DNA from 3 places in the Streptomyces sp. 840.1 genome. Region 2 is predicted to be linked to each of the others. Evidence: predicted binding sites of a transcription regulator. Region 2 holds the regulator's gene; each other region holds the start of a gene.
The links. The regulator HrcA, encoded in region 2, represses chaperone genes, less so after heat shock. The targets are predictions, from matches to a motif close to TTNGCACTCNGNNNNNCNGAGTGCNAA.
Positions count from the first base shown of each region.

Region 1: the regulator HrcA is predicted to act here: its motif matches at 4,599-4,625, upstream of groL (chaperonin GroEL).
Region 3: the regulator HrcA is predicted to act here: its motif matches at 3,782-3,808, upstream of groES (co-chaperone GroES).

Region 1 is NZ_RJUU01000001.1:1,741,535-1,748,957, forward strand. Features, by position in the region: gene EDD93_RS08090 (esterase) at 1-822, shown strand, start outside; gene EDD93_RS08095 (RNA polymerase sigma factor) at 931-1,635, shown strand; gene EDD93_RS08100 (CU044_5270 family protein) at 1,632-2,714, shown strand; gene groL (chaperonin GroEL) at 2,811-4,436, opposite strand; gene EDD93_RS08110 (cold-shock protein) at 4,778-4,984, opposite strand; gene EDD93_RS08115 (MoaD/ThiS family protein) at 5,418-5,696, opposite strand; gene thrC (threonine synthase) at 5,768-7,060, opposite strand; SAM riboswitch class I at 7,078-7,242, opposite strand; gene EDD93_RS08125 (glucosyl-3-phosphoglycerate synthase) at 7,396-7,423, shown strand, end outside.
Region 2 is NZ_RJUU01000001.1:3,904,696-3,912,118, forward strand. Features, by position in the region: gene EDD93_RS17705 (hypothetical protein) at 1-1,097, opposite strand, end outside; gene EDD93_RS17710 (DUF3097 domain-containing protein) at 1,214-2,032, opposite strand; gene EDD93_RS17715 (MBL fold metallo-hydrolase) at 2,058-2,780, opposite strand; gene hrcA (heat-inducible transcriptional repressor HrcA) at 2,967-3,983, shown strand; gene dnaJ (molecular chaperone DnaJ) at 3,984-5,120, shown strand; gene EDD93_RS17730 (nitronate monooxygenase) at 5,247-6,320, shown strand; gene EDD93_RS17735 (16S rRNA (uracil(1498)-N(3))-methyltransferase) at 6,317-7,063, shown strand; gene EDD93_RS17740 (hypothetical protein) at 7,197-7,423, shown strand, end outside.
Region 3 is NZ_RJUU01000001.1:1,268,993-1,276,415, forward strand. Features, by position in the region: gene EDD93_RS05680 (carbohydrate ABC transporter permease) at 1-270, shown strand, start outside; gene EDD93_RS05685 (hydroxyacid dehydrogenase) at 295-1,323, shown strand; gene groL (chaperonin GroEL) at 1,644-3,266, opposite strand; gene groES (co-chaperone GroES) at 3,371-3,679, opposite strand; gene EDD93_RS40100 (hypothetical protein) at 3,829-4,218, opposite strand; gene EDD93_RS05705 (polysaccharide deacetylase family protein) at 4,215-5,222, opposite strand; gene EDD93_RS05710 (THUMP-like domain-containing protein) at 5,338-6,630, shown strand; gene EDD93_RS05715 (hypothetical protein) at 6,667-7,032, opposite strand; gene EDD93_RS05720 (hypothetical protein) at 7,102-7,423, opposite strand, start outside.

The sequences.
Region 1 (7,423 bases), 2.2 Mb from region 2:
CTGTACTCCGGCGGGCTGGGCGACCCGCGCACCTGGAACACCGCCTTGGTCGACGACCTCGCGAGCCACGGGTACGCCGTCGTCACGATCGACCACACCTACGAGGCGACCGAGGTGGAGTTCCCCGACGGACGCCTCGCCACCATGCGGATCTTCGACGGGGCGCCGCCCAGCGATCCGGACGCGATCAGCGCCCTGCTGCGCAAGGTCATGGCGGTCCGGGTGGCCGACACCCGGTTCGTGCTGGACCGGCTCCCGGAACTGAACCGGACGCGCTTCGGGGACGTACTCGATCTGCGCCGGACCGGCATGTTCGGCCACTCCGCGGGTGGCTTCACCGCCGCCCAGACGATGCACGACGACCGGCGGATCCGGGCGGGCATCAACATGGACGGGCAACTGGACTACGTGGGCGGCGCGCAGCCGGACGGCAGCCGGCTGAGCACGGTCGCCACGGACGGGCTGGACCGGCCGCTGCTCCTGATGGGGACGGCCGGTGAGGGCTCGGGCGACTACCGGCAGCAGCCGTCCTGGGCGGCGTTCTGGAAGAACACCCGGGGCTGGCGGGCCGACGTCACCCTGACCGGCTCGCGCCACGCCTCCTACACCGACGCCGAGTCGCTGCTCCCGCAACTGGCCCGCCAGGGCGCGGAACCGGCCGGCGGACTGGCCGGGGCCGTCGGGACGGTACGGCCGGACCGGGCGGCGGCCGCGAGCCGCGCGTACGCGGCGTCGTTCTTCGGACGGTGGCTGCGCGGACACGACGACTGCCTGCTGCACGGCCCCTCGGACCGCTTCCCCGAGATGGTGTTCACGCCGTAGCGAAGGAGCCCGAGCCCGGGAGCCGTGTGGCGCGGGTCACCGGAACCATCCGCCCATAGCGGAGAGGTAGAGGGTGTGAGATGTGATGAACAGCGAGATCGGGAGCGCATGCGCGCACGGATCAGAGCCGGCGACCACGAGGCGTTCGCCGAGCTCTACGAGGAATACGCGCGGATCGTCTACAACCACGCCTACCGGCTGTCGGGCGACTGGTCGACGGCCGAGGAGGTGCTGTCCGACACCTTCCTGGCCGCCTGGCGCAACCGCCACTCCGTCGAGCCCGAGGGCGATTCGCTGCGGCCGTGGCTGCTCGGGATCGCCACGAACAAGGCCCGCAACGCCGGGCGCGGCACCGGACGGCGCCTCGCCTTCCTGGCACGCCGCCCCGCCCCGGAACCCGTGGCGGACATCGCGGACGCCGCGGCCGCCCGCGTCGACGACGCACGGCGGCTCGCCGAGGTCCGGCAGGCGCTGAACGGGCTCCGCCGCCAGGAACGCGAGGTGCTGGTCCTCTGCGTCTGGTCCGGCCTCGACTACGCGGAGGCCGCCGAGGCGCTCGGCGTCCCGGTGGGCACCGTGCGCTCACGGCTCTCCCGCGCCCGCACCCGGCTGCGGCGCCTCACCGACGAGAAGCCCGGCCGGACGGCGGACGGTGGAGCGGGCCGGGCGGCCGACGGGGGATCGGCCCGGCCCGCGCGGGAAGCACGGCCGGCGGAAGCGGACCGGTCCGGCCGGGAACCGCGCCCCGGCCGCGGAGAGGTAGGGAGCAGGGCCGCGTTCGTGGCCCTGCCCATCCAGGAGGAAGCCCGATGAACGACCGCACCTCCGGCCCCGACCGGGCCGAACACGAGGAACTGGCCCGGCTGTTGCCGGCCCCGGCCGAACGGGACCTGCCCCCGGGCCGATATCTCCACCACAAGGACACCCTGATGCGTCAGATCGACCACGACGGCGACCGCGCCACCGCTGCCCCTCGCCCCCGCCCCCGCCTGCTGCGCCCCGCCCTTCTGCTGCCCGCCGCCGGCGCCGCCCTCGGCGCGGTGCTGCTCACCACCCTCGCCGTGACCGATCAGGACAGCGCCCCGGCGCCGTCCGCAGCGGGCACCCGTTCCGGGGCCACGGCCCCGCGCGGCGCGGCCGTGCTGCTGGACCGGATCGCGTCGGTCGCCGCGAAGAGCGACGCGGCGACGGTCACCGACGACCAGTTCGTGTACGTCAGGACACTGCAGGCCGAGCAGGAGGGCGAGTACGGCGGGCCCATGAAGCTGACGAAGCCCGTTGAGCGTGAGGTCTGGATGACTCAGAAAGCCCGGCCGGTGATCAATGAGGGCCTGATTCACCAGGACGGCAGGTACTTCCCGATCACCGTCGGGGTCCCGGACGGCGAGACCCCCGTCGGCTACCCGGCGGGCCTCAACCGGCCGACGTACAACTGGCTGGCCTCGCTGCCCACCGACCCCGACGTCCTGCTGCGGCGGCTCGCCACCGAGATCACCCGGGACCAGGACACGCGCCAGACCCCGGCGAAGGACCGGGACCCGGCCCAGGACGCCTTCGACGCCATCGGTGAGCTGTTGCAGGAGACGGTGATGCCGCCGAGGACCGCGGCCGCCCTCTACAAGGCCGCCGCGAAGATCCCCGGTGTGAGCGTGGACGCCGACGTGGTGGACGCGGCAGGCCGGCACGGGATCGGCGTGGCCCGCGACAACACCCGGCCCGGCTGGCGCACCGCTTGGATCTTCGACCCGGCCACCCTGGAGTACCTGGGCGAACAGAGCTCCCTCATCAGGGACACCGACATGGGCAAGAAGGGCGCCCTGATCAGCCGGTCGGCGGTGATGGAGCGCGCGGTGGTCGACGCCCTGCGCGAGAAGCCGTCGACGAAGGCCTGATCCCGCGCCCGGCTCACGGAACGACGCCGGCCCCCGGGGAGCGATCCCCGGGGGCCGGCGTCGTGCTGCTGTGCTGGAGCTACCGATCCGTGAGGATCAGAAGTCCATGTCACCGCCCGGCATGCCGCCCGGAGCGCCGCCGGCAGCGGCCTTCTCCGGCTTGTCGGCGATGACGGCCTCGGTGGTGAGGAAGAGCGCGGCGATGGACGCGGCGTTCTGCAGGGCGGAGCGCGTGACCTTCGCCGGGTCGAGAATGCCCTCGGCGATCATGTCGACGTACTCGCCGGTCGCGGCGTTGAGGCCGTGACCGATCGGCAGGTTGCGCACCTTCTCGACGACGACTCCGCCTTCGAGACCACCGTTGACGGCGATCTGCTTGAGCGGGGCCTCCAGCGCCAGCTTGACGGCGTTGGCGCCGGTCGCCTCGTCACCCGAGAGCTCGAGCTTCTCGAAGACGGCCGAGGCCTGGAGCAGAGCCACGCCACCACCGGCGACGATGCCCTCCTCGACGGCGGCCTTGGCGTTGCGCACCGCGTCCTCGATGCGGTGCTTGCGCTCCTTGAGCTCGACCTCGGTGGCGGCACCGGCCTTGATGACGGCCACGCCGCCGGCCAGCTTCGCCAGGCGCTCCTGGAGCTTCTCGCGGTCGTAGTCCGAGTCGGAGTTCTCGATCTCGGCACGGATCTGGTTGACACGACCCTGGACCTGGTCGCTGTCACCGGCGCCGTCGACGATCGTCGTCTCGTCCTTGGTGATGACGACCTTGCGGGCACGGCCGAGCAGGTCGAGACCGGCGTTCTCCAGCTTGAGGCCGACCTCCTCGGAGATGACGGTGCCACCGGTGAGGATGGCGATGTCGCCGAGCATGGCCTTGCGGCGGTCACCGAAGCCCGGGGCCTTGACGGCGACGGACTTGAAGGTGCCACGGATCTTGTTGACGACCAGGGTCGACAGGGCCTCGCCCTCGACGTCCTCGGCGATGATCAGCAGCGGCTTGCCGGACTGCATGACCTTCTCCAGCAGCGGAAGGAGGTCCTTCACGTTGCTGATCTTCGAGTTCACGATCAGGATGTACGGGTCGTCGAGCGACGACTCCATGCGCTCCATGTCCGTGGCGAAGTACGCCGAGATGTAGCCCTTGTCGAAGCGCATACCCTCGGTGAGCTCGAGCTCCAGACCGAAGGTCTGGGACTCCTCGACGGTGATGACGCCTTCCTTGCCGACCTTGTCCATCGCCTCGGCGATGAGCTCGCCGATCTGGGTGTCAGCGGCGGAGATGGAGGCGGTCGAAGCGATCTGCTCCTTGGTCTCCACGTCCTTGGCCTGCTCCAGGAGGGCGGCGGAGACGGCCTCGACGGCCTTCTCGATGCCCCGCTTGAGAGCCATCGGGTTCGCACCCGCGGCCACGTTGCGCAGGCCCTCGCGGACGAGCGCCTGAGCGAGAACGGTGGCGGTGGTCGTACCGTCGCCGGCGACGTCGTCCGTCTTCTTGGCGACCTCCTTGACCAGCTCCGCACCGATCTTCTCGTACGGGTCCTCCAGCTCGATCTCCTTGGCGATGGAAACACCATCGTTGGTGATCGTGGGGGCGCCCCACTTCTTCTCAAGGACGACGTTGCGGCCCTTGGGGCCGAGGGTGACCTTGACGGCGTCGGCGAGCTGGTTCATGCCGCGCTCAAGACCGCGCCGGGCCTCCTCGTCGAACGCGATGATCTTGGCCATATGAAGTGGTCCTCCCGGACAGGGGTGGATTTCTCCGGACCGAGTGGCGCCCGCGACGGACGGCCTGCCGCCTGCCGGTTCCTTGCCCCGACAGACCTGCGGGCCTCACCGGCCCGGTCCAAGTTTCTGTCACTCTCACCCGGAGAGTGCTAAGCCCAATGATTAGCACTCGACCCCCGAGAGTGCAAGCGCCCCCCTCCGGAGTGTGGACAACGAGCACCCCCTCCGCAGGCGGACGACCGGACAGCGCGTGCGAACGGTTCCGGACGCACGGAGGGCCCGTACCCCTGGGGTACGGGCCCTCCGTGCGTGAGTAGTGTCGTTGGCCGACCGCGCCGAACTCAGCCGACGGCGAGCTTGACCATGTCCGCCTGCGGCCCCTTCTGGCCCTGCGAGATTTCGAATTCAACTCGCTGACCCTCTTCGAGGGTGCGGTATCCGTCCATCTGGATCGCGCTGTAGTGGACGAAAACATCCGCACCACCGTCGACCGCGATGAAGCCGTACCCCTTCTCCGCGTTGAACCACTTGACGGTGCCCTGAGCCATGCCTAACTCCCCTATTACTGGCCCTTGCACAGGACCGCACTTCGCGGGCCCGGGTCAGAACTCACCCTCCGACAGGAGAGGGTGCGTGCGCCGGAACGCGTCGACCGCGGCCGAATGTATCTGCCCAACTGCCCTCTGCAACAGGTCAATCGGACGAGAATTCTGGGCAGCGCCGAACGCCCGAATATGAGGAACTCATAAGATTCCAGGGCAAGTCGGGCCAGGCAAAGGCGACTTATGGCGCAAGAGGCTCAGGCACTTTGGCTGCATCTTGTCGTGGCCGGGCGCATTCTCATATGCGGGCGGCACGGGCAGCGGAGGGGTCTTCCCACACTCTACCGCGCTCAACCATGCAGAATTGCCCCCTCCGCTTCTGTCGCGGAGAGGGCAATCGCGGTGACTCGTCGAAGCGGGACCGCTCGGGTCCCGGGGCTCAGCAGCCGCCGGCGACGGCCGGGATGATCGAGATGCCGGCGCCGTCCGGGGTGACCGCTTCCAGGCCGCCCTCGAAGCGCACGTCGTCGTCGTTGACGTACACGTTGACGAAACGGCGGAGCTTGCCCTGGTCGTCCAGGACACGGGCGGCGATGCCCGGGTGGTCCTTCTCCAGGGACTCGATGACCTGGGAGAGGGTCGCGCCCTCGGCCGGGACCTCGGCCTGGCCGCCCGTGTAGGTGCGGAGGATGGTGGGGATACGGACCTTGACGCTCATGGTGGGTGCCCTTCCTGGAGTCACGGGTGGTCGGAGGCTGCGGCAGCCTCTCAGCTGGTGCGGCGGACCGCTCAGGCGGTGCCGAGGCCGGCGGCGCGGAAGGCGTCCAGGCTAGGCCTGATCGTCGCCGTCGCCTGCGAGGTGGCGGCCACCGCGTCCAGCGTCTTGAGGCCGTCACCGGTGTTCAGGACGACCGTCGTGAGCGACGGGTCGAGCAGACCCGCCTCGATCAGCTTCTTCGTCACTCCGACGGTCACCCCGCCCGCGGTCTCGGCGAAGATGCCCTCGGTGCGCGCCAGCAGCTTGATCGCGTCGACGACCTGCTCGTCGTTGACGTCCTCGACGGCACCGCCGGTGCGGCGGGCGATGTCCAGGACGTACGGGCCGTCGGCCGGGTTGCCGATCGCCAGGGACTTGGCGATCGTGTTCGGCTTCTGCGGCCGCACCACGTCGTGACCGGCCTTGAAGGCGGCGGAGACCGGCGAGCAGCCTTCGGCCTGGGCGCCGAAGATCTTGTACGGCCGGTCCTCGACCAGACCGAGCTTGATCAGCTCCTGGAGGCCCTTGTCGATCTTCGTGAGCTGCGAGCCGGACGCGATCGGGATGACGATCTGGTCGGGCAGCCGCCAGCCGAGCTGCTCGCAGATCTCGTACGCGAGCGTCTTGGAACCCTCGCCGTAGTACGGGCGCAGGTTGACGTTGACGAAGCCCCAGCCCTCGCCGAGCGGGTCGCCGATGAGCTCCGAGCAGAAGCGGTTGACGTCGTCGTAGTTGCCCTCGATGCCGACCAGCTCACCGCCGTACACCGCGGCCATGACGACCTTGCCCTGCTCCAGGTCGTGCGGGATGAACACACAGGAGCGCAGGCCGGCGCGGGCTGCGGCGGCGCCCACCGCACCGGCGAGGTTGCCGGTGGAGGAGCAGGAGAGCGTGGTGAAACCGAAGGCACGGGCGGCCTCGACGGCGATCGCGACGACGCGGTCCTTGAAGGAGTGCGTCGGGTTGCCGGAGTCATCCTTGACGTACAGGCCGCCGGTGACGCCCAGCTCACGGGCGAGGTTGTCGGCCTTGACCAGCTTGGTGAAGCCGGGGTTGATGTTCGGCTTGTCCGCGACGTCGGAGGGGACCGGCAGCAGCGGCGCGTAACGCCAGATGTTGTCGGGTCCGGCCTCGATGCGCTTCTTCAGCTCGTCCGGGGAACCGGTCGGCAGGTCGTAAGCCACTTCGAGCGGTCCGAAACAGCTCGAACAGGCGAAAAGGGGACCGAGTGCGAATCGCTCTCCGCACTCGCGGCAGGAAAGTGCCGCGGCGGGACCGAGGTCCACAGAAGATTCGGTAGATGCTGCAACAGTCTCAACAGCCATGATGGCGAGGCCCTTTCTCCTCATCTTCCTCGTGACGCGTTTCGCCACGAGACGGAATTGGCACCTTCCCCACCCGACCTCGCGGAAGGGGGTCCCCCCTGCTCGAGCGAAGTCGAGAGCTTGGGGGTGGGATGGTTGCCGGGACTTCAACGGGCCGTTCCCTCTGTCCCTCTGGATGAGCGCTATGGCACTGGATCATCGATCCAGGCGTTTATCGGCGGACGGACCCCGGCATGCCACGGCCGTCTGCGTTGTTCAAGACTGTAACCGAAGCACCGGACTGTTGAGATAGTCGTCCGAACCGCGAGATGGATCACATACAGGGAGTATCGACCGTGCTGGAAGAGGTCGAACGCTGGCTGA
Region 2 (7,423 bases):
CGCAGGATCTCGGCCGCCGGCAGCGAGGCCAGGAGCAGCAGCGGATCGACCTCGCTGCGCCGGGAGCGGACGTTGTTGATGGCGTTGACCAGCTGGATGCCGCCGTTGCTCTGGCAGGCGGTGGGCAGGAACACCACCGGCGGTACGGTGCGCTTCCCGCGCCGCCAGTCCAGCGCGTGGGGGCGGTAGTTGTTCCGCAGGTCCTCCAGCAGCGCCTGGACCCGCAGCTCCAGGTGGAACTGGCGGGACTGCTCGTCGCCCGCCGCGGCGTCGGCCACCCGCCCGGCGACCACCGAGGCCCGGACCCGGATGACCCGCCAGGACCCGCTGGGCGAGAACCGGGACCAGCCGTCGGACGGGTAGCCGGTACTGGCCGCCGCCAGCGATGAGGTGGTCGCGAACCACCTGCTGGCCCGCCGCAGCCACAGCAGCGGGGGCGCCGACGTCGTCACCAGCCGCACGACTGCGAGCCCCAGCACCGCCGCGACGGCCACCAGGGTCGTGGGCACCCAGCCGATCTCGCCGAGCAGCACACCGAGCACCGCGATGACGACGGCCCCGAGGAACGTCTCCGGCCGCACCGACTCCCTGAACGCGCCCAGCCAGTTGCGCGGTCCGTGCCGGCTGGCCCGCCAGCGCAGCGTGCTCAGCTGCTCCAGGATCCGTATCTCGCGCTCCTCGGGCGTGCCGCCCCGGTCCGGCTCCCGGATCACCGACGCGGTGGCCTGCTCGATGGCGCCGAGCAGCCGCGAGCGGGGAAAGGCGAAGGGCTTGTACTGCGAGCTGCTCCGGGTCTCCCACGGCTTCTCGGTCAGCGTGCGGACCATGTCGAGGGCCGCCTCGTACGGCGTCTCGCCACGGCCGGCGAGCAGTTTCAGCGGCACCCGGCGCAGCTGATTGGCGTGGTGGATCTGGCGCACGATCTGCTCGACCCTGGCATCCACGTCGGGCGGGACGTCGGCGTCGGCGGCCTGGAGGACCACCAGCGGCATCACCGGCCGGTTGTCCCGGTACCGGTCGATGAGCTGCTGCACGAAGTGGAAGACGGCCGAGGCCGCCTCGTTGTCCGCACTGTCCCGCCATACCTCGCGCGCCATCGCCCCGTGCCTTCCCTCGCGAAAAGAGCCAGGAAACACTCAATAACCGATGATGCGTGCGAGGCGCAGGCAATTGTAGGGATCAGCCCGGGATTGGCGGGAAGACCCGCCGGACATCAGGCGGGAAGCGTGACGAAGTCAATCAATTCCTCTACGCGGCCCAGGAGTTCGGGCTCCAGGTCCCGGTAGGAGCGGACCGAGGCCAGAATGCGCTGCCAGGCCGCACCGGTGTTTTCCGGCCATCCCAGTGAACGGCACACCCCCGTCTTCCAGTCCTGGCCGCGCGGCACCACCGGCCAGCCGTCGATCCCCACGGACGACGGCTTCACCGCCTCCCACACGTCGATGTAGGGATGGCCGACCACCAGGACGTTCCCGTCCGAGATCTGCGCCGCGATACGGGACTCCTTGGAACCCGGCACCAGATGGTCGACCAGCACGCCCAGGCGCGCGTCCGGGCCCGGGGAGAACTCGCGCACGATCGCCGGGAGGTCGTCGATGCCCTCCAGGTACTCCACGACCACCCCCTCGATCCGGAGGTCGTCGCCCCAGACCCGCTCGACCAGCTCCGCGTCGTGCCGGCCCTCCACGTAGATCCGCCCGGCCCGCGCCACCCGGGCCCGCGCCCCGGGGACCGCCACCGAGCCCGAGGCCGTACGGGCCGGCCGGACGGGGCCGCCGGCCGACGGCCGCACGAGCGTCACCACCCGGCCCTCCAGCAGGAAGCCGCGCGGCACCAGCGGGAAGACCCGGTGCTTGCCGAACCGGTCCTCCAGGGTCACCGTCTGCCCCTCGGCCGTCTTCTCGCAGCGGATCACCGCACCGCAGAAGCCGGTGACCGCCTCCTCCACGACCAGATCCGGATCGGCGGGCACCTCGGGGGCGGGGGCGGACTTCTTCCACGGCGGGGTCAGGTCCGGCTGATAGCTGCGCATCGCACGACGATAGGACGCCCCGGCCTCACGACACGCCGAGGCCCCGCGCCAACGCGTCGCGCTGAGCCCGTACGAACGCGGCGTCCACCACCGCTCCGTGCCCCGGCACGTACAGCGCGTCCTCGCCGCCCAGCGCCAGCAGCCGGTCCAGCGCGGCCGGCCAGCGGGAGACGCACGCGTCCGGGCCGGCCTGCGGCTCGCCGGACTCCTCGACCAGGTCGCCGCAGAGGACGACCGGGGGCGATCCGGGCACCAGCACCGCGAGATCGTGCCCGCTGTGCCCCGGGCCCACGTCGGCCAGCAGCACGCGGCGGCCGCCGCCGAGGTCCAGCGCCGACTCCCCGGACACCTCGTGGTGCGGGACCACCAGCACGTCCACGGCCTCCGCCGCCTCCCGCTCCGGGACCCCGTGCGCGACGGCGGAGCGGTGGAGGTCGTCGGCCCCGGTCCTCAGCAGCTCCGCCAGGCCGGCCGCCCCGTACACCTGGGCCCCGGCGAAGGCGGCCGTGCCCAGCACGTGGTCGAAGTGCGCATGGCTCAGTGCGATATGTGTCACCCTCCGGCCGGTCAGCCCCTGGATCTGCCGGCGCAGCTCGACGCCCTCCCGGAGTGTCGAGCCGGTGTCGCAGAGCAGCGCCCCGTCCGCTCCGGCCACCAGCGCGGCCGTCGCGTCCCAGCCGGGCAGCCGCCGCCGGCCCACTCCGTCACCCAACCGCTCCCAGCCGAACTCTTCCCAAGTGACGTCCATGCGGCGACGCTATCGGCAACGACCTGCGCGCTCTCGCGGTAGCGTGGCCGGTCGCCCTTGCTAGGGGCCCACCCCGTCGCCGTACACTGACCGGGGAGATTGCTGGCACTCGAATGGACAGAGTGCCAGGAGAAGTCCCGGGAACGGCCCGAGATCGACCGAGGTAGACAGCTGGAGGTGTGCGCGATGCTCAGCGAACGCAGACTCGAAGTGCTGCGCGCCATCGTCCAGGACTATGTCGGCACCGAGGAGCCCGTCGGCTCCAAGGCGCTCACGGAGCGGCACGCGCTGGGGGTCTCCCCGGCCACCGTCCGCAACGACATGGCGGTACTGGAGGACGAGGGCTTCATCGCCCAGCCCCACACCAGTGCGGGACGTATCCCGACGGACAAGGGCTACCGGCTCTTCGTCGACCGGCTTGCGGGCGTCAAGCCCCTGTCGTCGCCGGAGCGCCGTGCCATTCAGAATTTCCTCGACGGCGCGGTCGACCTCGACGATGTCGTGGGACGTACCGTACGGCTGCTCGCGCAGCTGACCCGGCAGGTCGCCGTCGTGCAGTACCCCTCGCTGACCCGCTCGACGGTGCGGCACGTGGAACTGCTGCTGCTGGCACCCGCCCGGCTGATGCTCGTGCTGATCACGGACACCGGCCGGGTCGAACAGCGGCTGGTCGACTGCCAGACACCGTTCGGCGAGACCTCTCTCGCCGATCTGCGGGCCCGGCTCAACAGCCGGGTGGTGGGACGCCGGTTCGCGGACGTCCCGCAGCTGGTGCAGGACCTGCCGGAATCCTTCGAGAGCGAGGACCGGGCGACCGTGTCCACCGTGCTCTCGACCCTGCTCGAAACCCTCGTCGAGGAGACGGAGGAGCGGCTGATGATCGGCGGCACCTCCAACCTCACCCGCTTCGGGCACGACTTCCCCGTGATGATCCGGCCGGTGCTGGAGGCATTGGAGGAGCAGGTCGTGCTGCTGAAGCTGCTCGGCGAGGCCAAGGACTCGGGCATGACCGTACGAATCGGGCACGAGAACGCCCACGAGGGACTCAACTCCACGTCCGTCGTCGCGGTCGGCTACGGTTCGGGCGACGAGGCAGTCGCCAAACTCGGCGTGGTCGGACCGACCCGCATGGACTACCCCGGAACGATGGGAGCGGTACGCGCAGTGGCACGTTACGTCGGACAGATCCTGGCGGAGTCGTAAGTGGCCACGGACTACTACGCCGTACTCGGCGTGCGCCGCGACGCTTCTCAGGACGAGATCAAGAAAGCCTTCCGGAGGCTCGCACGCGAGCTGCACCCGGACGTCAACCCCGATCCGAAGACCCAGGAGCGGTTCAAGGAGATCAACGCCGCTTACGAGGTCCTCTCGGACGCGCAGAAGAAGCAGGTCTACGACCTCGGCGGGGACCCGCTGTCCGCCTCGGGCGGAAGTGGTGCGGGCGGATTCGGACAGGGCGGCTTCGGCAACTTCTCCGACATCATGGACGCGTTCTTCGGCACGGCGTCGCAGCGCGGACCCCGTTCGCGCACCCGGCGCGGCCAGGACGCCATGATCCGGCTGGAGATCGACCTCTCCGAGGCGGCCTTCGGCACGACCAAGGACATCCAGGTCGACACGGCCGTCGTCTGCACGACCTGCAGCGGAGAGGGCGCCGCACCCGGCACCTCGGCCCAGACCTGTGACATGTGCCGCGGCCGGGGCGAGGTCTCCCAGGTCACCCGGTCCTTCCTCGGCCAGGTCATGACCTCACGGCCCTGCCCGCAGTGCCAGGGCTTCGGCACGGTCGTGCCGACCCCCTGCCCGGAGTGCGCCGGCGACGGCCGTATCCGCTCGCGGCGCACCCTCACCGTGAAGATCCCCGCAGGTGTCGACAACGGCACCCGCATCCAGCTCGCCGGAGAGGGCGAGGTCGGCCCCGGCGGCGGCCCGGCCGGCGATCTCTACGTCGAGATCCACGAGCTGCCGCACACGGTGTTCCAGCGCCGCGGCGACGATCTGCACTGCACGGTCACCATCCCCATGACGGCGGCGGCCATCGGCACCAAGGTGCCGCTGGAGACGCTCGACGGCCTGGAGGAGGTCGACATCAGGCCGGGCACCCAGTCCGGCCAGTCCGTGCCGCTGCACGGGCGCGGCATCACCCACCTGCGGGGCGGCGGGCGCGGCGACCTGATCGTGCACGTCGAGGTGATGACCCCGACGAAGATGGACCCCGAGCAGGAACGCCTCCTGCGGGAGCTGGCGAAACTGCGCGGCGAGGAGCGGCCCACCGGCCAGTTCCAGCCCGGTCAGCAGGGCCTGTTCTCCCGGCTGAAGGACGCCTTCAACGGGCGCTAGTCCCACGCTTCGACACCGTACGGGCCCGGGTTTCCGGGCCCGTACGGCATTTGCGGACATAACCGTTGCCCAGTGCGGCCCAGGGGTGCGCATCCCGGGACAGGAAGGACATGACACGATGCCGTCATGCCATCCGCGTTGACCGATCTCTGCCGGTATCCGATCGTGCAGGCCCCGATGGCGGGCGGAGTCTCCTGCCCGCAGCTCGTCGGCGCCGTGGCCGAGGCCGGCGGACTCGGCTTCCTGGCCGCCGGGTACAAGACCGCGGACGGCATGTACAACGACATCAAGCAGGTCCGCGGACTGACCGGCCGGCCCTTCGGCGTCAACCTCTTCATGCCCCAGCCCAACCTCGCCGACCCGAGCGCCGTCGAGGTCTACCGGCATCAGCTCGCGGGCGAGGCCACCTGGTACGAGACCCCGCTCGGCGAGACCGAGTCCGACGGCGGGGACGGCTACGAGGCCAAGCTCGCCATCCTGCTGGAGGACCCGGTCCCGGTCGTCTCCTTCACCTTCGGCTGCCCGGCCCGCGACACCTTCGACGCGTTCGCCGCCGTGGGCACGTACACCGTCGTGACGGTCACCACGCCCGAGGAGGCCCAGGCCGCGCAGTGGGCCGGCGCCGACGCGGTCTGCGCCCAGGGCGTCGAGGCGGGCGGTCACCAGTCCACCCACCGGGACGACCCGCAGGCCGACGGCATCGGGACCGGGCTGCTCAGCCTGGTGGCCCAGGTCCGCGAGACCGTGCAGATCCCGGTCATCGCCGCCGGCGGGCTGATGCGCGGCTCCCAGATCGCCGCAGTGCTCGCGGCCGGCGCCGACGCGGCGCAGCTCGGCACCGCCTTCCTGATCTGCCCGGAGTCCGGCGCCCACCTGCTGCACAAGCAGGCCCTGACCAACCCGCTGTTCGTCCGCACCACCCTGACCCGGGCCTTCTCCGGGCGCCCGGCCCGCGGCCTGGTCAACCGCTTCGTCCGCGAGCACGGGCCGTACGCCCCCGCCGCCTACCCGCAGATCCACCAGCTGACCGCCCCGCTGCGCAAGGCGGCGGCCAAGGCCGGGGACGCGCAGGGCATGGCGCTGTGGGCGGGCCAGGGGCACCGGATGGCACGCGAGCTGACGGCCGGCCGGCTCGTCGCCCTGCTCGCCGGGGAACTGGACGCCGCACGCGCGGCAGTGAGCACAAGGAGCACGCAGTGACGGCACCCGTCTTCGTCGTCGAGGAGATGCCCACGGGGCCCGGCTTCGTCCTGGAGGGCCCGGAGGGACGGCACGCCGTCTCGGTGCGACGCCTGCAGGCCGGAGAGGACGTCGTCCTGACCGACGGCCGGGGCCGCTGGGCGCAGGGCGTGGTGTCCGCCGCCGAGGGCAAGGACCGGCTGGTCCTCACCGGTCTTGAGCCCGTCCACGAGGAACCCCGCCCGGGGCTCCGCATCACCGTCGTCCAGGCGCTGCCCAAGGGTGACCGCGGAGAGCTCGCCGTCGAGACGATGACGGAGACCGGGGTCGACGCGATCGTGCCGTGGCAGGCCGGGCGCTGCATCACCCAGTGGAGGGGCGAGCGGGGCCTCAAGGCCCTGGCGAAATGGCGCGCCACGGCCCGCGAGGCCGGCAAGCAGTCGCGCCGGGTGCGGTTCCCGGAGGTGGCCGACGCGATGACGACCAAGCAGGTCGCCGCGTTTCTGGCCGAGGCGGACTTCGCGGCCGTGCTGCACGAGGACCGCGCGTACGGCAGCGAGCCGCTGGCCGGCGTCGCCCTGCCCGAAGCGGGCGAGATCGTGCTGGTCGTCGGACCGGAAGGCGGCGTCTCGCCCGAGGAGCTGGCCGCGTTCACCGCCGCCGGGGCGCGGACCTGCCGGCTCGGGCCGACCGTGCTGCGTACCTCGACGGCCGGCACGGCAGCAACGGCCCTGCTGCTGGGCCGCACCGGCCGCTGGTCATGAACCCCGCTGTTTTCCGCCACTCGGGCCGGTTGTGGCCGCGAGCGGTCTACCGCACCGTCAGGAGCGGTGGGAAGCTGCCCGTATGGGGACAACAAGGGCATGGAGCAGTCGAGGGGTCCGTCGCTTTCCGGCCGTGATCTGCCTTACCGGCACGGTCGTCGCGGGACTGGCCGCCTGCGATCCGGTCAACGGCCTGAACTCCGCGTCCATCGCCGTGACCACCGACCGGACCGCCACCCGCGCGCTGGAGCACGAAGGGGTGCACGTGCAGTGGCTGACCTGCACCGCACGGACCGGCCGGGGCGCGAGCTCCCGCACCGGTCCGGCCACCCCCGCCACCAGCCGGGTCGCGGACGTGGA
Region 3 (7,423 bases), 2.6 Mb from region 2:
ATGGTCATGCCGGGGTTCGTGACCGTGTTCCTCTTCCAGTTCACCGCGATCTGGAACAACTTCTTCCTCCCCCTGGTCATGCTCTCGGACAAGAAGCTCTATCCGCTGAGCCTCGGCCTCTACAACTGGCACAGCACCGCCAACGCCGACCCCACCTTCTATCCGATGGTCGTCACCGGATCCCTCCTCGCCGTCGCTCCGCTGATCATCGCCTTCATCACCCTGCAACGTCACTGGAAGGCCGGTCTCACCGCCGGCAGCGTCAAGTGACATCCGAGGAGCCCGAGTTCCACCATGCACCACACCACTGACACCCGGCCCGCCGCACTCCTGGCGATGGGGTCCGGCATCGTCGAACGGCTGCTCACGCCCGGTCAGCGGGACCGGCTGACCGGCCTCGTCCGCATCGATCCGGATCTCGTCGCCCACCAGCTGCCCGACGCCTCCCCGCAGGTCGCCGCCGCGCTGGCCGAGGCCGAGGTCCTGTTCACCTGCTGGGGCGCGCCCCGGCTCACCGAGGAGGTCCTGGCGGCCGCGCCCCGGCTGCGCGCGGTCGTCCACGCCGCCGGCAGCGTCAAGCACCACATCACCGACGCGTGCTGGGAGCGCGGCATCCAGGTCACCTCGGTGGCGGCCGCGAACGCCCGGCCGGTGGCCGAGTACACGCTGGCCGCGATCCTCTTCGCGGGCAAGAACGTGCTGGGCAGCGCCCGCCGCTACCGGGAGCTGCGGGCCGCGCACGACTGGCGCGAGGAGCTCGACGGCTGGGGCAACCACGGCCGCACGGTGGGCATCGTCGGCGCGTCCCGGACCGGGCGCCGCGTCATCGAGCTGCTGCGGCCGTTCGACTTCGAGGTCCTGCTGTACGACCCGTACCTGGAACCGGCGGCGGCCACCCGGCTCGGCGTGGAGCCGGTCCCGCTCGACGAGCTCTGCGCCCGCAGCGGGATCGTCTCCGTCCACGCGCCGGAGCTCCCGGCCACCCGCAGGCTGATCGGCGCCGCCCAGCTGGCGGCCATGCCGGACGGCTCGACCCTGATCAACACCGCACGCGGTTCGCTCATCGACGAGCCCGCGCTGGTGACGGAACTGGTACGGGGACGGCTGCACGCCGTCCTGGATGTGACGGCCCCCGACCTGCCGCCGGAGACCTCGCCGCTCTACGACCTGCCGAACGTGCTGCTGACCCCGCACATCGCGGGCTCGCTCGGCAATGAGCTGCACCGGATGGCGGACCAGGCCCTGGACGAGCTGGAACGCTTCGCCGCCGGCCGCCCGTTCGCGGACCCGGTCCACGGGGACGCGCTCCCGCGCTCGGCGTAGTCGACCACGCTCGGGCCCCTCCGACGCGTTCGGGATCGCCGGGCAAGATCCAGCCCCTCCGGCGATTGAGGAGCGGGGGGCCGGGGGCAGCGTCCCCGGGGCTCCGCCCCGGACCCCGCGCCTCAAACGCCGGCGAGGCTGGATCTTGCCCGCCCGAGAGGCCGGTTTCGCCGACCCGAGCCGGAAGAAGCCACCGGCAGTGCCGGTTTCGCCGACCGGGGCCGGGCACGCAGCCGCAAGGCTGGATCTTGCCCCGGACACGCGAAAGGCCCGGCCCCCTCAGGGGACCGGGCCTCACCGCTTGCGCGGAGAGCTACGCGCTAGTGCGAGTGACCGTGGCCGTGACCGGCCTCGGCCTCTTCCTCGGCCGGCTTCTCGACGACCAGGGTCTCGGTCGTGAGCAGCAGCGACGCGATGGACGCGGCGTTCTCCAGGGCGGAGCGGGTGACCTTGACCGGGTCGATGACGCCGGCCTTGACCAGGTCGCCGTACTCGCCGGTCGCGGCGTTGAAGCCCTGGCCCTTGTCGAGCTCGGCGACCTTCGAGGTGATGACGTAGCCCTCGAGGCCCGCGTTCTCCGCGATCCAGCGGAGCGGCTCGACGGCGGCGCGGCGCACGACCGCGACACCAGTGGCCTCGTCGCCGGTCTTGTCGAGGTTGCCCTCGAGGACCTTGACGGCGTGGACGAGAGCGGAGCCACCACCGGAGACGATGCCCTCCTCGACCGCGGCGCGGGTCGCGGAGATGGCGTCCTCCAGACGGTGCTTCTTCTCCTTGAGCTCCACCTCGGTGGCCGCACCGACGCGGATCACGCAGACCCCGCCGGCCAGCTTCGCCAGGCGCTCCTGGAGCTTCTCGCGGTCCCAGTCCGAGTCCGTGGACTCGATCTCGGCCTTGATCTGGTTGACGCGGCCGGTGACCTCGTCGGACTTGCCGCCACCGTCGACGATGGTGGTGTCGTCCTTGGAGACGGTCACGCGGCGGGCGGTGCCCAGCACGTCCAGACCGGCCTGGTCGAGCTTGAGGCCGACCTCCTCGGCGATGACGGTCGCACCGGTGAGGGTGGCGATGTCGCCGAGCATGGCCTTGCGGCGGTCACCGAAGCCCGGGGCCTTCACCGCGACGGCGTTGAAGGTGCCGCGGATCTTGTTGACGACCAGGGTCGACAGGGCCTCGCCCTCGACGTCCTCGGCGATGATCAGCAGCGGCTTGGAGGCACCGGCCTGGATGACCTTCTCCAGGAGCGGCAGCAGCTCCTGGATCGAGCCGATCTTGCCCTGGTGGATCAGGATGTACGGGTCGTCGAGGACGGCCTCCATACGCTCCTGGTCGGTCACCATGTACGGGGACAGGTAGCCCTTGTCGAAGGCCATGCCCTCGGTGAACTCAAGGTCCAGACCGAAGGTGTTGGACTCCTCGACGGTGATGACACCGTCCTTGCCGACCTTGTCCATCGCGTCCGCGATGAGGTCGCCGACCTGGCTGTCCTGCGCGGAGAGCGCGGCCACGGCGGCGATGTCGGACTTGTCGTCGATCGGGCGGGCGGTCGCGAGGAGCTCCTCGGACACGGCCTTGACCGCGGCGTCGATGCCCTTCTTCAGGGCGGCCGGGGACGCGCCCGCGGCCACGTTGCGCAGGCCCTCGCGGACGAGCGCCTGGGCGAGGACGGTGGCGGTGGTCGTACCGTCACCCGCTACGTCGTTGGTCTTGGTCGCCACCTCCTTCACCAGCTGGGCACCGAGGTTCTCGTACGGGTCGTCCAGCTCGACCTCGCGCGCGATGGTGACACCGTCGTTGGTGATGGTGGGCGCACCGAACTTCTTGTCGATGACGACGTTGCGGCCCTTGGGGCCGATCGTCACCTTCACCGTGTCGGCAAGCTTGTTGACGCCGCGCTCGAGGGCGCGACGGGCGTCCTCGTCGAACTTCAGGATCTTCGCCATGGAGCTGAACTGTCCTCTCAAAAACACGAACTGCGCCCCTCGCCGCCCGGCTAGTTATTTCGCAGGGGGCCAGGGGCGCAGAACATAAGCAAACGTCGGGTGAATTACTTCTCGATGATCGCGAGCACGTCGCGGGCCGAGAGGACGAGGTACTCCTCGCCGTTGTACTTCACCTCGGTGCCGCCGTACTTGCTGTACAGAACGACATCGCCGGTCTTGACGTCGAGCGGAAGACGCTCGCCGTTCTCGAAGCGGCCCGGCCCCACGGCCAGGACGACGCCCTCCTGGGGCTTCTCCTTGGCGGTGTCCGGGATGACCAGGCCGGAGGCCGTGGTCTGCTCGGCATCGAGCGGCTGGACCACAATGCGGTCCTCGAGCGGCTTGATCGCAACCTTGGTGCTGGTCGACACGATCCGGTCTCCCCCTTCGGAGATCTCACGGGGTTAACAGTCTTTGGGTGGCGACCAGATGGGCCCGTCGTCGCGGGTGCCGGACCTGCCGGTCGCACAGTACTGCTGGCACTCTCCAGTGGGGAGTGCCAGCACTGAGACTATGGCCGCGATTAGCACTCGGTCAAGCGGAGTGCCAATTCACGCCCCTCGTGGCGTCCATGACGGACGACGCCGCGCCCCGGACCGGCCGGAACCGCGCCCTCCCGCAGGACAACGCTCCGCCCGCCCGTACCGTTCCGGCCCTCTCCCCCGGGCGGCCCCGCCGCCCGCCCGCAGGAGACGACGACCAGCGCCCCGGGCGCCCCGTGGTCGCCCCGCACCGCCGCGGCGCGCGACCCCGCCGGTCGCGCGGCCGGCCGGCTCGGCGGCGGGTTCACCCGCTGCGCGGCCTTGCGGCCGAGCCGTTCGATCGGGTCCACCGACTGCGCACAGCCGGTGGAGGCGGTCAGGAGCGCACCGGCGGCCAGCAGTCCGGCCAGCAGCCGGTGCGCCCCTCTCATACGTAGTCCTCCAGCCGGGCCACGGCGTATCCCTTGTCCGTGATGACCTTCATGACGGCCCTGACCAGGTCGGGCATGGAGCCCTTCCAGTCCTTCTCGCCGCGGAAGTGCGTGAGGATGATGTCTCCGGGGTGCAGGTCCTGGTCCTCCTCCCGCCACTCCATGTGGTCGGGGAAGGCCTCCTCCGACCACAGGGGCACGGCGGTGATGCCGCAGGACTTGGCGATCCGCAGGGTGTCGCCGTTGTAGTTGCCGTACGGCGGCCGGAAGAGCCGGGGGCGCTCGCCGAACTGCTTCTCGATGATGTCCTGCTGGTCGCAGATCTCCTGCTTCTGCTCGTCGTAGGAGAGACCGGGCAGATAGCGGTGGTTGAGCGTGTGGTTGCTGAGGGTGACGCCACGGGCCTGCGCGTCCTTGAAGTACCCGTAGTCGTCGCGCACCAGGTAGTCGCTGAGGAAGGCGCTGTACGGGATGTTCAGGTCCGACATCATCCGCAGCAGCTCGGGGTCCTTGTCGTCCCCGTCGTCCATCGTCAGGAAGACGATCTTCTCCTTGGTCGGGACGTTGGTGAAGACCGGCGGCAGCGAGTCGTCACCGCCCTCGACCTCGAAGCCCTTGCGGGTGGTGATGTGCGGCTTCACCGCGGGCGGGAGGGGCGCAGCCAGCGGAGTGCCCGCCAGGCCCCACTTCTTGGCGGCGACCGCGCGGGCCGCCTGGGCGAGGCGCGCCTTCTCGGCCTGGGCGGCGCGGGTGCCCGCCGCGCCCGCGTTGCCGGCCGGGCCGCCCGGCTGCCCGGCGAGGGCCTTGGTCCCCTGCTCCGGGGCCCCGGCGGTGGTGCGGCTGTCGGTGCCGGCCGCGCAGCCGGAGCCGACCGCGGCGACCAGGAGTGCGGCCAGGACCGCGTAGCCGGGCCGGCGCCGCAGGTATCCCCGCCCGCGCCCGGCCGCGCCCCGTCGCTGCTCCTGCTGACCCTGCGTCGCCTGTACCGGTCTGCGCCTGTTCATAGTAGATTCTTCCTTTTGTCGTACAAGCTGCATGGCGCCGCATACTGCCAGTACGTGATCGGGCTCCCGGGCCGACACCGCCGCCGGACCCGCCCGGTCCCCCGGCTGGCTCACAATGGGGCAGGTGAACGCTCTCGCCCCGACCGGCCCGCCCGACGACCCCGGCCAGCCCGACGCGTCCGGCACGTCCGGCGCCCCCGACCCGTCCGGCCCCCTCGCCGGCTTCCTGGCCCTGCGCACCCCCGAGGGCGCCGAGCTGCTGGCCGGGCTGCGCGCGTACGACCCCGCCACCGAACTCGCCACCGCCACCCGGCTGCGCCGCACCCACCCGGCCGGCCTCGTCTCGGCGGCGCTGGGGCAGGCCCGGCTGCGGCAGCGGGCCGTGGCGAAGTTCGGCGCCGAGGACGCGCACCGGATGTTCTTCACGCCCGACGGGGTGGAGCAGGCGACCCGCTCCTCGGTGGCGGCCCACCGCGCCGCACGGTTCGCGGGCACCGGCGTGCGCAGCGTCGCCGACCTCTGCTGCGGGATCGGCAGCGACGCCATCGCGCTGGCCCGTGCCGGGATCCGCGTCCTCGCCGTGGACCGCGACCCGCTGACCGCCGAGGTGGCGAGGGCCAACGCGGCCGCGCTCGGCCTGGGCGCGCTGATCGAGGTGCGGTGCGCCGATGTCACGGAGATCGACGCCTCGCCCTACGACGCGGTGTTCGTCGACCCGGCCCGCCGGGGCGGCCGGGGCCGGATCTTCGACCCGGAGGCCTACTCCCCGCCGCTGTCCTGGGCGACCGCCGCCGCGCTGAGGGCCCCGAGGGCGGCGCTGAAGATCGCCCCCGGCGTTCCGCACGAGGCGATCGGCCCGCAGGCGGAGGCCGAGTGGATCTCGGACGGCGGCGACGTGAAGGAGACGGTGCTCTGGTTCGGCGAGGGCTTCGAGGCCGGCTCGTACCGCGCCACCCTGCTCCCGTCGGGCGCCACCCTGTCGGCCCCGGCCGCACTGCCCGCCCCGCCGGTCGGGCCGGTGGGCCGGTACCTGTACGAGCCGGACGGCGCGGTGATCCGGGCCCATCTGGTCGCGGACATCGTGCAACGGTGCGGCGGCCGGCTGATCGACGGGATGATCGCGTACGTCACGAGCGACGAGCTGTACGACTCCCCGTACACCGCCGGGTACGAGATCACCGATCAGCTGCCGTTCAACATGAAGCGGCTGAAGGCGCTGCTGCGGGAGCGGAAGGTCGGCGTCCTGACGGTCAAGAAGCGCGGCTCGCCGGTCGAACCGGAGGAGCTGCGAAAGAAGATGAAGCTCCAGGGCCCGAACCGGGCCACCGTCTTCCTGACCCGGGTCGCGGACGCCCCGACGATGCTGATCGGCCACCCCGTGACCGGCCCGGAGGCAGGCCTGGCCTGACGGCGGGTGCCGCCGGCGGCCCCCCGCCAGGCGGCCCTATCCGAGGTCGGTCAGCTCGTCGGCGTACACCTGCGAAAGCGGCTGCGGGCCCACGTACTGCTGGCAGTTGCACTGCCCCGACTCGAAGCGGACCGGCTTCTTCTGCTCGTCCCAGGCGGTCGGCACCTCGACCAGCTCATGGCACTTGCCCTGCTTGTCGTGCTTGGCGAGGTGGTGCGTGCAGCCGCAGACCGGCTCCGGCGGCTTGTGCGCCGCCTCGACGGCCAGCCGTTCCCGCTTGCCGGCCTCCAGCAGTTCCAGCCTGCGCTCGTGCCGATTGCGCAGCGCCGTACGGGCGTTGTCGGCCAGCCAGCCGAATCCGCCCGTCCAGAAGATGATCAGCAGCCACCAGTACCACTCCATGACACGCCCTCCCCCTGAGTCCTGCGCACACGCGCCGTTCTCGTGTACGCGCCAAGGATAGGACCGGAGTCAGCGGTGCGCCCCGCCTCCGGAGGAGACCAGCGTGGCGGGCGCGGGCGCCCCGATCAGCACCCTGATCACCCAACGCCGGTGCAGGAGCGCCTTGGTGACGCCGATCAGGCCGATGAGCCAGCCGACGAGGCCGAGTCCCATGATGAGGGCCATCAGGCCGTAGGTGTCGTGGCCCCGGACCGCTCCGGCCGGAACGGCGACGCACGCGTACAGCCCGCACGCGCAGAGCAGGAAGGAGACCAGCAGCCAGACCAGGCTGGTCCCGGGCAGCCGGAGCGCGCGGTCGGCCGCCGGCTCACGGTCCAACTCGCCCCACTGC